DNA from 2 places in the Bradyrhizobium oligotrophicum S58 genome. Region 1 is predicted to be linked to the other one. Evidence: riboswitches for the same ligand, from Rfam matches in the RefSeq annotation. Region 1 holds a riboswitch; the other holds the start of a gene.

The links. Region 1 has a riboswitch for cobalamin ahead of S58_RS10045 (TonB-dependent receptor plug domain-containing protein). Riboswitches for the same ligand answer to the same signal wherever they lie in the genome.
Region 2: another riboswitch for cobalamin. It lies ahead of S58_RS13640 (DUF1636 domain-containing protein); the one in region 1 lies ahead of S58_RS10045 (TonB-dependent receptor plug domain-containing protein).

What each region holds. Positions count from the first base shown of each region.
Region 1 covers NC_020453.1:2,349,802-2,354,810, reverse strand. Annotated here, with positions in the region: gene S58_RS10065 (hypothetical protein) at 1-255, opposite strand, end outside; gene S58_RS10060 (histidine phosphatase family protein) at 252-827, opposite strand; gene S58_RS10055 (CbtA family protein) at 849-1,619, opposite strand; gene S58_RS10050 (CbtB domain-containing protein) at 1,702-1,911, opposite strand; cobalamin riboswitch at 2,129-2,344, shown strand; gene S58_RS10045 (TonB-dependent receptor plug domain-containing protein) at 2,457-4,514, shown strand; gene S58_RS10040 (hypothetical protein) at 4,590-5,009, shown strand, end outside.
Region 2 covers NC_020453.1:3,130,062-3,135,070, forward strand. Annotated here, with positions in the region: gene S58_RS13625 (cobyric acid synthase) at 1-920, opposite strand, end outside; gene cobO (cob(I)yrinic acid a,c-diamide adenosyltransferase) at 925-1,533, opposite strand; gene cobU (bifunctional adenosylcobinamide kinase/adenosylcobinamide-phosphate guanylyltransferase) at 1,550-2,086, opposite strand; cobalamin riboswitch at 2,120-2,312, shown strand; gene S58_RS13640 (DUF1636 domain-containing protein) at 2,487-2,876, shown strand; gene cobW (cobalamin biosynthesis protein CobW) at 2,903-3,940, shown strand; gene cobN (cobaltochelatase subunit CobN) at 3,961-5,009, shown strand, end outside.

The sequences.
Region 1 (5,009 bases):
GCCCATCAGCCGGCGCAAGGTCGGATCGGTCCGGACCTGCCCCCGCGCCAGATCGAGGATGTCTGACCGATAGGTCGCGACCGCCAGCATCTCGCCATGGCCGATGGCCGGAATCTCGACCCCGATCAGCGTTCCCTGCTGCGGCCGCGGATGGTGCGCATGGGCTGGCGCTGAGGCTGCGAAGATCGCGGCCGCGACGATGAGACCGTTTCTCCAACGGCGAGCGATGACACACCGTTCGCTGCGCGCCGTCATCGGTCGTCCTTCAACGGGACCAGGGCTGCGAGCGTCCAACGCCCGCCGACGCCCGAGAGCCTTGTTCGCGTCAGCGGCGCGACGTCGATGCGCCCGAAGGCCTCGGGGCCGGCGCCGAGCGCATGCGCAATCGCAGCACGAATGACCAGCGCGTGCGTGACCGCAAGGACCGCGCCATCGACGGCGAGCAGGCCCTCCATCCACGCGCGGGCGCGCGTCATCACGTCCATGAAGGACTCGCCGCCATGCGGAGCCGCGCGCGGATTCTGCAGCCATTCGGCAACGGCCTCCGGCGCCTGCGCCTGGACCTCCGCGAGCGATCGTCCCGCCCAGCGGCCGAAATCGCAGTCGCGCAGCGCAGGCTCGGGCTTGGCGTCGAGGGCCAAGCCTTCGGCAGTCTCAGCGGCGCAACGGGCCGGGCTGCGCAGGACGACCTCACAGGACGGCAGCCGGCCGGCCAGCCGGGCGAGGCTGTCTCGTCCGCGCGGATCGAGCGGCTCATCGGCAGCGAAGGCAACGGCAGCCGTCGATGCCGTCGCGGCCGCGCAGATCAGATGCAGGCGCGTCGTCATGCCTGCCGATACCGGCGCCATTCAAGCGCGCGCGCCATGCTGCGCCATCTGGCGCTCAGCGAGGGCGCCGAACAGCAGCCCGAGCGTCGCCCACATGATCGCCTGTCCGCCGAAAGACGCAATACGGAACTGCCAGAGCACGGCGGCCGGAAAACCTTCAGGCACCTCGTCCACGACCGGCAGCGCGAAGCCTATGCCGGTCATGACGACGACATAGACGCCTGCGGCAATCAAGGCCGCATTCCAGGCGCCGAGCCGCGACAGCAGGCGGAGGCGCAACATGCCGGCGGCGATCATCGCGGCGAGCGAGATCAGGAGCATCGCGAAATACAGGCTGGTCCGCATCCCGATCGTCTCGGCCAGGCCGACGGACGGCGGATTGGCCGGGTATTTGAGCATGGGCGTCACATAGACGGCGACGAAGCCGGCCGCGGCGAGCAAGGCGGAGGTCGCCCGCGGACCGAGATCGGCCATGCGGCCGAAGGCGAGTGCGAAGGCCAGGGCAAACAGCCCGCCGAACGCCGTGCTGTAGACGGCAACGCCGGTCAATAGTCCAACACCGGCCTGGATAGCCCGGCTGACCAGCTCAGGCTCGGCCTCCGCGACTGGCGCGGGCCGGCCCTTGGCCGCGGCCTCTTCCGCCGCGGCTTTGGCCTTCGCCTCATCAAGCACCGTCTCGAAGGCAATCGCGCGCGCGACAGATGATTCGCCAGCCAGCCTGAGAAAGCCGAAGGAGAGCAGCGCGGCGACCAGGCCGGCCAGCATTCCGCGCAGGAGCAGTCGCCCCGTCATCGATCGTCTCTTACAGATGCGCTGCTCTCGCCGTCACGAGCGGCGTGCGACAGCGCCGCTTCGACGTGCCGATGCTGGCCGTTCAGTGACAGGGGAACCCGAGCAGATGCCGTCCGTCATGGACGAACTCGTGGACATATGCGCTGTTGAACAGCGCAGCCGCGCCCTCCTCGACGCCGACGAAATAGATGCCCAAAGCGAGCATCAGGCCGCCGAAGATCGCCCACGGCAGAATCTCGCGCACGGGAATGGCTGTGGGCAGAGTGACCGGAAGGGACGTCGCTGTTGCCACGATGAGGCTCCTTGATTGCAAGTCCTGCTCGCCGAGGCCGCGCCACACGGCGCGCCAACGCGAAGACGGTGTCTGGTAACATTATAACCGCGATCTCCCACGAACCGAAAGTCGAAAGTGCATCGCATCCTCGACGAGACCGGCGTGGTGCTTCGGCAACAATCCCCGCCGGTCGTGGGAAAACCCGAGGGATCGATTGACTCCGGCTCCGGCCGGCTTCTACGCTTATCGCGACGGTGCCCCCGACCGGGGCTCAAAAGGGAATGCGGTGACGGACGGATCCCACCCGGGACCATCCGAAAGCCGCAGCTGCCCCCGCAACTGTAAGCGGCGAATCTCGCGTCATAGGCCACTGGGAAATCTCGGTCCCGGGAAGGCGGCGTGGAGGTGATGACCCGCGAGCCAGGAGACCTGCCGTCAGCCGTGGTCACACGCGAAGATGCCGGTCGGGGAGTTATTGGCATCGTTTTCACGCCGTGCATGAAGATGCCGGCATGAGGCCTCGTTCGCGGTGACGTGCCACTGACGTCATGCCGAGGTCACTCGTGTCTCCCGTTCCCTATGCCAGGCGCCATCGCGCCGTTCTGTCGTCGTTCTGCGTCCTCTCGTCGGTTGCGCTGCTCGGTCCTTGCCCGGCCATCGCGCAGCAATCCGCCTCGCCCAATCTGCTGCCTCCGGTCGAGGTCGACCTGCCGCGCAGCAGGCCGTCAGCTCCGAAGCCAGCCGGGGCGCGCGAGCCTCAGGCCCGCACCGCCGCGCGACCGCCGATTCCGGCTACACCGGCCAGCACGCCCGTCGTGGTCAGCCCGACCGGCATCGTCACGCCGGCCGCCAATGTCGCCAGTGCGATCACGGTGGTGACTGACAAGGACATCGCGACCCAGCAATTCCGCAGCGTGCCGGAGATCCTGAGCACCATTCCCGGGCTGAACGTCGTCCAGGCCGGCGGTCCGGGCGGCCAGACCAACGTCTTCATGCGTGGCACCAACGCCAACCACACCAAGCTGCTGATCGACGGCATCGATGTCGGGGACGTCACCAACAGCAACGGCGCGTTCGATTTCGCCCATTTGCTCGCCGCTGACATCCAGCAGTTCGAGGTGCTGCGCGGACCACAGAGCGGGCTCTATGGTTCGGACGCGATCGGCGGCGTCATCTCGGTGATCACGCGCAAGGGCGACGGCCCGGCGCGGGCGACCGCCTCGCTCGAGAGCGGATCGTTCAAGACCTTCAACCAGAGCGCGGGACTGAGCGGCTCGAAGGACAATGTCAACTACGCGGTCAATGTCGCGCATCTGCACGCCGGCGACGTGCCGGTGACGCCGTGGCAACTGCTGCCGGCAGGACAGAAGGCGATCGGCAACGCCTACGACAATGTCACCGCCTCGACCAAGCTCGGCGTCGACCTCAACGACGCCTGGACGCTGAACTCGGTGGTCCGCTACACCGATGCGACCCTGCTGTTCACCGGCGACAGCGGCTTTCCGAGCTTTCCCGACGCCATCAGGAGCAACCACACCGTCCATCAGCTGGCCACGCGCGAGGAAGCCGTGTGGTCGCTGCTCGGGGGCCGCATCAGGAACTATTTTGGCGTCAACTACGTCAACGACTGGTCATCCGATTTGACCGCCGGCAATCCCGTGGCGGCGGTCGCGACGGGCGAGCGCATCAAATATGACTGGCACGCGGTGACCGAGCTCGCGCCGCGCAACAATCTGGTCGTCGGCCTGGAGCAGCAGACCGAGCGGCTGACAACCACGGATCTCTCGGCCGAGAACGGCAACAAGGCCGGCTTCATCGAGCTGCAGACGGAGTTTGCGGAGCGCTGGTTCGTGGTCGCGAGCCTGCGCAACGACGTCAACGATCAGTTCGGCGCGCATGGGACTTATCGGATTGCACCTGCGGTGATCCTGCCGGTCACCGAGACCAAGCTGAAGGCGAGCTACGGCACCGGCTTCAAGGCGCCGACCTTGAGCCAGCTGCACCGGGATTTTCCAGCGTTCAACTTCTTCGCCAATCCCAACCTGAAGCCGGAGGAGAGCACAGGCTACGATGCCGGCTTCGAGCAGCCGCTGTTCGAGGGTCGCGTCCGCTTCGGTTCGACCTACTTCCACAACAGCATCACCAATTTGATCGACTTCAACGCCACCTTCACCTCCAATGCGAATGTCGGGCTGGCGACGACCGAGGGCAGCGAAAGCTTCGTGGCGGCTAAGCTCACGGATCGCATCTCGCTGCGCGCGGACTACACGTTCACCCGCGCGATCGACGCGACCACCGGCCAGCAGCTGCTGCGCCGTCCCAGGGAGAAATGGAGCGCGACCGCAGTCTGGACGCCGCTCGATGCGCTGACCGTATCGGCCACCGTGCTGCGCCTCGGCAACTGGCTCGACGTCAGTCGCGACGGCATGACCACGGGGCTCACTGCGCCCGGCACCACGGTCGTGAACCTGCGCGGCGACTACGCGGTCTCCGATCAGGTCAAGCTGTTCGGCCGGATCGATAACCTGTTCAACCGCCACTACCAGAACCCGACCGGCTTCCTGGCGCCGGGCCTTGGCGTGTTCGGCGGCATCCGGGTCGCGAGCTACGGAGTGCAGTGACGGCGCCGACAGAAATTCCGGCGGCTGACAGAAGCTGCCGAAATGGACTACAATCGCAACAGAAGGAGACGTTCCATGGCTCTCGACATCCTCACGCCCTCCCGCTCCGAAGCTCGCCTCGCGCCCGTTCCGCAGCGGCATGCCGCCGCGTTCTGCTTCGCGCTGCTGACCTCGGCCTGCGCGCTGGCCAGCTTCGTGTTCGCCTGCGCGACGCCGTTCGCAGCTTTCGCAGTGGTTGCAGCCGCGATGCTGCCGCTGCGCACGGCACTGCCGGCGGTGCTCGGCGCCTGGCTCGTCAACCAGGGCATCGGCTTCGGCGCCCTGCACTATCCGGTCGATCCCACCACGCTGGCCTGGGGCGCCGTGATCGGCGTCGCGGCGCTCGGCGCCACGATCGTCGCACGCATCGCGCTGGCGGCCTTGCGCACAGCGCCAGCGCCGGTCGCGTTTGCCGTCACGCTCATCGGCGCCTACGCCGCCTATGAGCTCGTGCTG
Region 2 (5,009 bases), 780 kb from region 1:
TCGGCGATCGTGGCCTTCGAGCCCGGCAGGATCACAATCGATGCGTCGCCGGGAATGGGCGTGCCCGGCCGCAGGAATTGCAGATCGATCCCATCCTCCAACCGCAACGGATCAAACTCGTCGAAATTCGAAATGCGCGGATAGGCGAGGATGACGACCTTCGGTCGATGCCCTCCGGGCGATCCGCGTTCGGCCAGGCCCAGCGCATCCTCCGCCGGCAGGCGGCGCGCATCCGAAAAATGCGGAATGAGGCCGAGCGATGTCCAGCTCGTTCGCTCCGCAATCTCGTTCATGCCCGACGCGAACAAGGCGGGATCGCCCCGAAACTTGTTGACGAGGAAACCTGCGATGCGCGCGGCATCCTCGGGCGCGAGCACCGCCTTGGTGCCGACCAGGCTCGCAATGACGCCGCCGCGGTCGATGTCGCCGATCAACACCACCGGAATCTGCGTCGCCTGCGCAAAACCCATGTTGGCGATGTCGCCGGCGCGCAGATTGATCTCGGAGGCGGAGCCCGCGCCTTCGACCAGCACGATGTCGGCATCAGCAGCCAGATGATGAAAACTGTCGAGCACGGCATTCATCAATTGCGGCTTCATCGCCTGATAGGCGGACGCCTTGGCGTTGCCGATGACGCGGCCCTGCACCACGACCTGCGACCCGATCTCGCTTTGCGGCTTCAGCAGCACCGGGTTCATGTGCACCGTCATCGGCCGCCGCGCCGCGCGCGCCTGCAGCGCCTGGGCGCGGCCGATCTCGCCGCCATCCGTGGTGACGGCGGCGTTGTTCGACATGTTCTGCGGCTTGAACGGCGCCACCTTCAGGCCGCGCAATGTCAGCGCACGCGCGAGCCCTGCGACGACCAGCGATTTGCCGACGTCGGAGCCGGTGCCCTGGAACATGATGGCGCGCGCGCTCATGAGCCTAGTACTCGATGCCTTCCTGCGCCTTCACACCGGCCGCGAAATGATGCTTCACGAGGTTCATCTCGGTGACGAGATCGGCGGCCTCGATCAGCTCCGGCTTGGCGTTGCGGCCGGTGACGACGACGTGCAGGTCGGGACGCCGCCCTGCGAGCGTGGCGACGACGTCGGCGATATCAAGGTGATCGTAGCGCAGCGCGATGTTGAGCTCATCGAGGACCAAGAGCCGGATCGACGGATCCGCCATCAGCTCCTTTGCCTTGGCCCAGGCGCGCTCGGCCGCGGCGACGTCGCGCGCACGATCCTGCGTTTCCCACGTAAAGCCCTCGCCGAGTGTGTGCCAGGAGACCTGATCACCGAACGTCTCGATCGCCTTGCGCTCGCCGGTCTCCCACGCACCCTTGCCGAACTGCACGACGCCGATGCGAAAGCCGCGGCCGATGGCGCGCAGCATCAGGCCCCACGCTGCGGTCGATTTGCCCTTGCCCTTGCCGGTGTGAACGATCAGCAGGCCCTTCTCGACGGTCTTCGAGGCGACCTCGGCATCCTGAACCGCCTTGCGGTTCTCCATCTTCGCCTTGTGGCGTGAATCGTCGGCGCTCTCGGTCATCGGCATCTTCTCCTCGTTACTTCAACGTCAGCGGCAGTCCTGCCGCCATCAGGATCACGCGATCCGCCAAGGCCGCGACGTTCTGGTTCAGTCGCCCCTGCGCATCGCGAAAGGCGCGCGCGAGCGCGTTGTCGGGCACGATCCCCAGTCCGACTTCATTGGACACGGCGACGATGGGGCCATGCGCGCTCCCGAGCGCATCGATCAGCTCGGCACATCTGGCCGGAACGTCCATGTCGGCGAGCATCACATTGCTGAGCCAGAGCGTCAGGCAATCGATCAGCATCGGCGTGTCCGAATCTCCACTTGTCCGGACGAGGCCGGCGAGATCATGCGTCGTCTCCAGCGTCCGCCATCCCTCGGCGCGGCGCGCCTTGTGCTGGGCGATCCGGTCGGTCATTTCGGCGTCGAACGGCTGCGCCGTGGCAACATAGGTCCAGGGCGGAGGAAGGGCGGTGACGAGGGCCTCGGCATGGCGGCTCTTGCCCGAGCGCGCGCCGCCGAGCACCAGCGTCAGGCGCGGCAGGGCGGGATGCGGCGGGGCAGGGGCCATGGGACGATTCCGATTGACGGGCTTGGACTCGACCCGTATCTAACAGATGACGGTTCTCCGAAAGGAGAGATTTAGGGAACACGGTGCGGGTTCTTGACCCAAGGCCGTGGCTGCCCCCGCAACTGTAATCGGCGAGTGTGAGGCCAAGACACCACTGGGAAACCGGGAAGGTGGCCCCATGCAGCGACCCGAAAGCCAGGAGACCTGCCGTCGAGATTGCTGTTGGCCGACCCGTCGCGCGGGGAGTCGCGATGCTGGTTCTGATCCCGCCGGGATGGGTGGGATGCCGTCGGATGCAGCGCATTTTACGGAACCCTCCCAGGGTCCGGAAGCGACGGAGACGGCCATGCTCTGCAGCCCTTCCAGGTTCATCAAAGCCCGCGGCGTGATCGTCTGACGGATGTCGGTATCAGCGAAGAACGAGACGACATTGTTCGTCTGCATCACCTGTCGCGCGCAAGCCGGCGAAAACACGTCGGATGATCAGCCGCGGGCCGGAGCCCGGCTGCTCGCGGCGATCGAAGCGGTGCCATCGGAGCTGCGGCCGTCTCTTGCGGTCGTTCCGGTCGAATGCCTGTCGAACTGCAATCGCGCCTGCACGGTTGCGGTGACCGCGCCCGGCAAGTGGACCTATGTGCTCGGCGCGCTCGATCCGGACGTGCACGCTCAGGACGTGCTGGCCTTCGCGCGGCTGCATCAGCAGCACGAAGCGGGCCTGCCGGCGTGGCGGGAACGTCCCGAATACATCAGGAAGAACACCATCGCGCGCGTTCCGGCAACGCTCGCTTGAAGCCCGATACGAGAGGCATCGCTGCCATGACGAAATCGTTCGCCAAGACGCCCTGCACCATCGTCACCGGTTTCCTCGGAGCCGGCAAGACCACGCTGGTGCGCAACCTGATCGAGACCGCCAACGGACGGCGCCTCGCGATCATCGTCAACGAGTTCGGCGATGTCGGCATCGACGGCGACATCTTGAAAGGATGCGGCGTGCCGGATTGTCCGGAGGATCGCATCGTCGAGCTGTCCAACGGCTGCCTGTGCTGCACCGTGGCCGATGATTTCGTGCCCGCACTCCGGAGTCTGCTCGATCAGAAGGAGCCGCCCGAGCACATCGTGATCGAGACCTCGGGGCTGGCGCTGCCGAAGCCACTCGTGCAGGCCTTCAACTGGCCGGAGATCGCGACGCGCGTCACCGTCGATGGTGTCGTCGCAGTCGTGGATGGCCCGGCTGTGGTTGCTGGCCGCTTCGCCGATGATCCCGAGGCGCTCGCTGCGCAACGCGCCAGCGATGCTTCGCTCGATCACGACAATCCGCTCGAGGAGGTCTACGAAGACCAGCTGCTGTGCGCCGACCTCGTCGTCATGAACAAGAGCGACCTGATGAGCGAGGAGCAGCGCAAGAATGTCGCCGCCGAGATCGCGGCGAAGGTGCAGCGCGCCGTCAAGGTGATCGCGACGGAGCACGGCAAGCTGTCCGCATCGGTGCTGCTCGGACTCGGTGCCGCGGCGGAAGGCGATCTCGCGGCGCGCCCCTCGCATCACGACAACGAGGCCGAGCACGATCACGACGATTTCGAGAGTTTCGTGCTCGACGTGCCAGCGCAGGCCTCGCCGGATGCGCTCGTCGAACGAATCGCTGCGGCCGTCGATGCGCACGACGTGCTGCGGGTGAAGGGCTTCGTCGAGATCGCGGGAAAGCCGCTGCGCCTGCTGGTTCAGGCCGTCGGCAGCCGCATCCAGCACCAGTTCGAGCGCCCGTGGCGCGCAGGCGAATCGCGGCAGGGACGGCTGGTGGTGATCGGCGAGCGCGGCCTCGATGCGGCCGCGATCCAGAGCCTGATCACGGGATAGGCCAAGGGAGGTCAAGGGCGATGCACCTCCTGGCGACATCCGGCGCTGATCTCGACGACCTCGAACAGGCCGTCGATCTCGCGCAGTCGCCGGCCGAGATCGTCCTGCTGTCGTTCTCCGATAGCGATCTGTCGGCGCTCGCGGAGGCCTGGACCGCATCTTCGACCGAGCTGCCGAGCTTGCGCCTCGCAAGCCTGAAGCGGCTGAAGCATCCGATGTCGGTCGATCTCTACATCGACAAGGTCGTGCTCGGCGCGCGCGCGGTCGTCGTGCGCTGCCTCGGCGGGCTCGACTATTGGCGCTACGGGCTGGAACGCATCGCCTCAGCCTGCCGCAGCCGCAACATCGTGTTTGCAGCGTTGCCAGGCGATGACCGCGCCGATGACAGGCTCGATGAGCTCTCGACCTTGCCGCAAGACGCAACGTCGCGGCTCTACGGCTACCTGCACGAGGGCGGCGTCGGCAATGCGCGCGAGGCGCTGCGCTATCTCGCCACGCTGCTCGGCCGTGACACGCAATTCGCCGAGCCGGTCGCCATCGGGTCGATCGTCGGCTTCGTGCCGGACTGCGGTGCTGTCGCCATCGACGATCTTTGTTGGACCGAGGATGGACGGCGGACCGCGCTGATCGTGTTCTATCGCGCCAGTCTGCTGGCCGCCGACACGGCGGGCATCGCCGAGCTGATGCGGGCGCTGGAGCGCGAGGGGGTTGCCGCCGTCGCGGTCGCGGTGACCAGCCTGAAGGATCCCAGCATCGTCCAGCCGCTGGCGCGCTTGATCGCGCAGCGGCGTCCCGCGGTCATCCTGAATGCCACTGCGTTCTCGGCGTTGCGCGATGATGGCACCACCGTCCTGGATGTCGCCGATGCGCCGGTTCTGCAGATCGTGCAGGCGCAGAGCAGCGAAGAGGCGTGGGCGTCCTCGCTGCGCGGGTTGTCGCCGACCGATCTCGCTATGAATGTCGTGCTGCCCGAGCTCGACGGCCGGCTGCTGGCGCGCCCGATCGCGTTCAAGGGCGAGGCCGCGGTGGATGACCGCTTGCAGTTCGGCGCCGTGCGCTATGTGCCGCA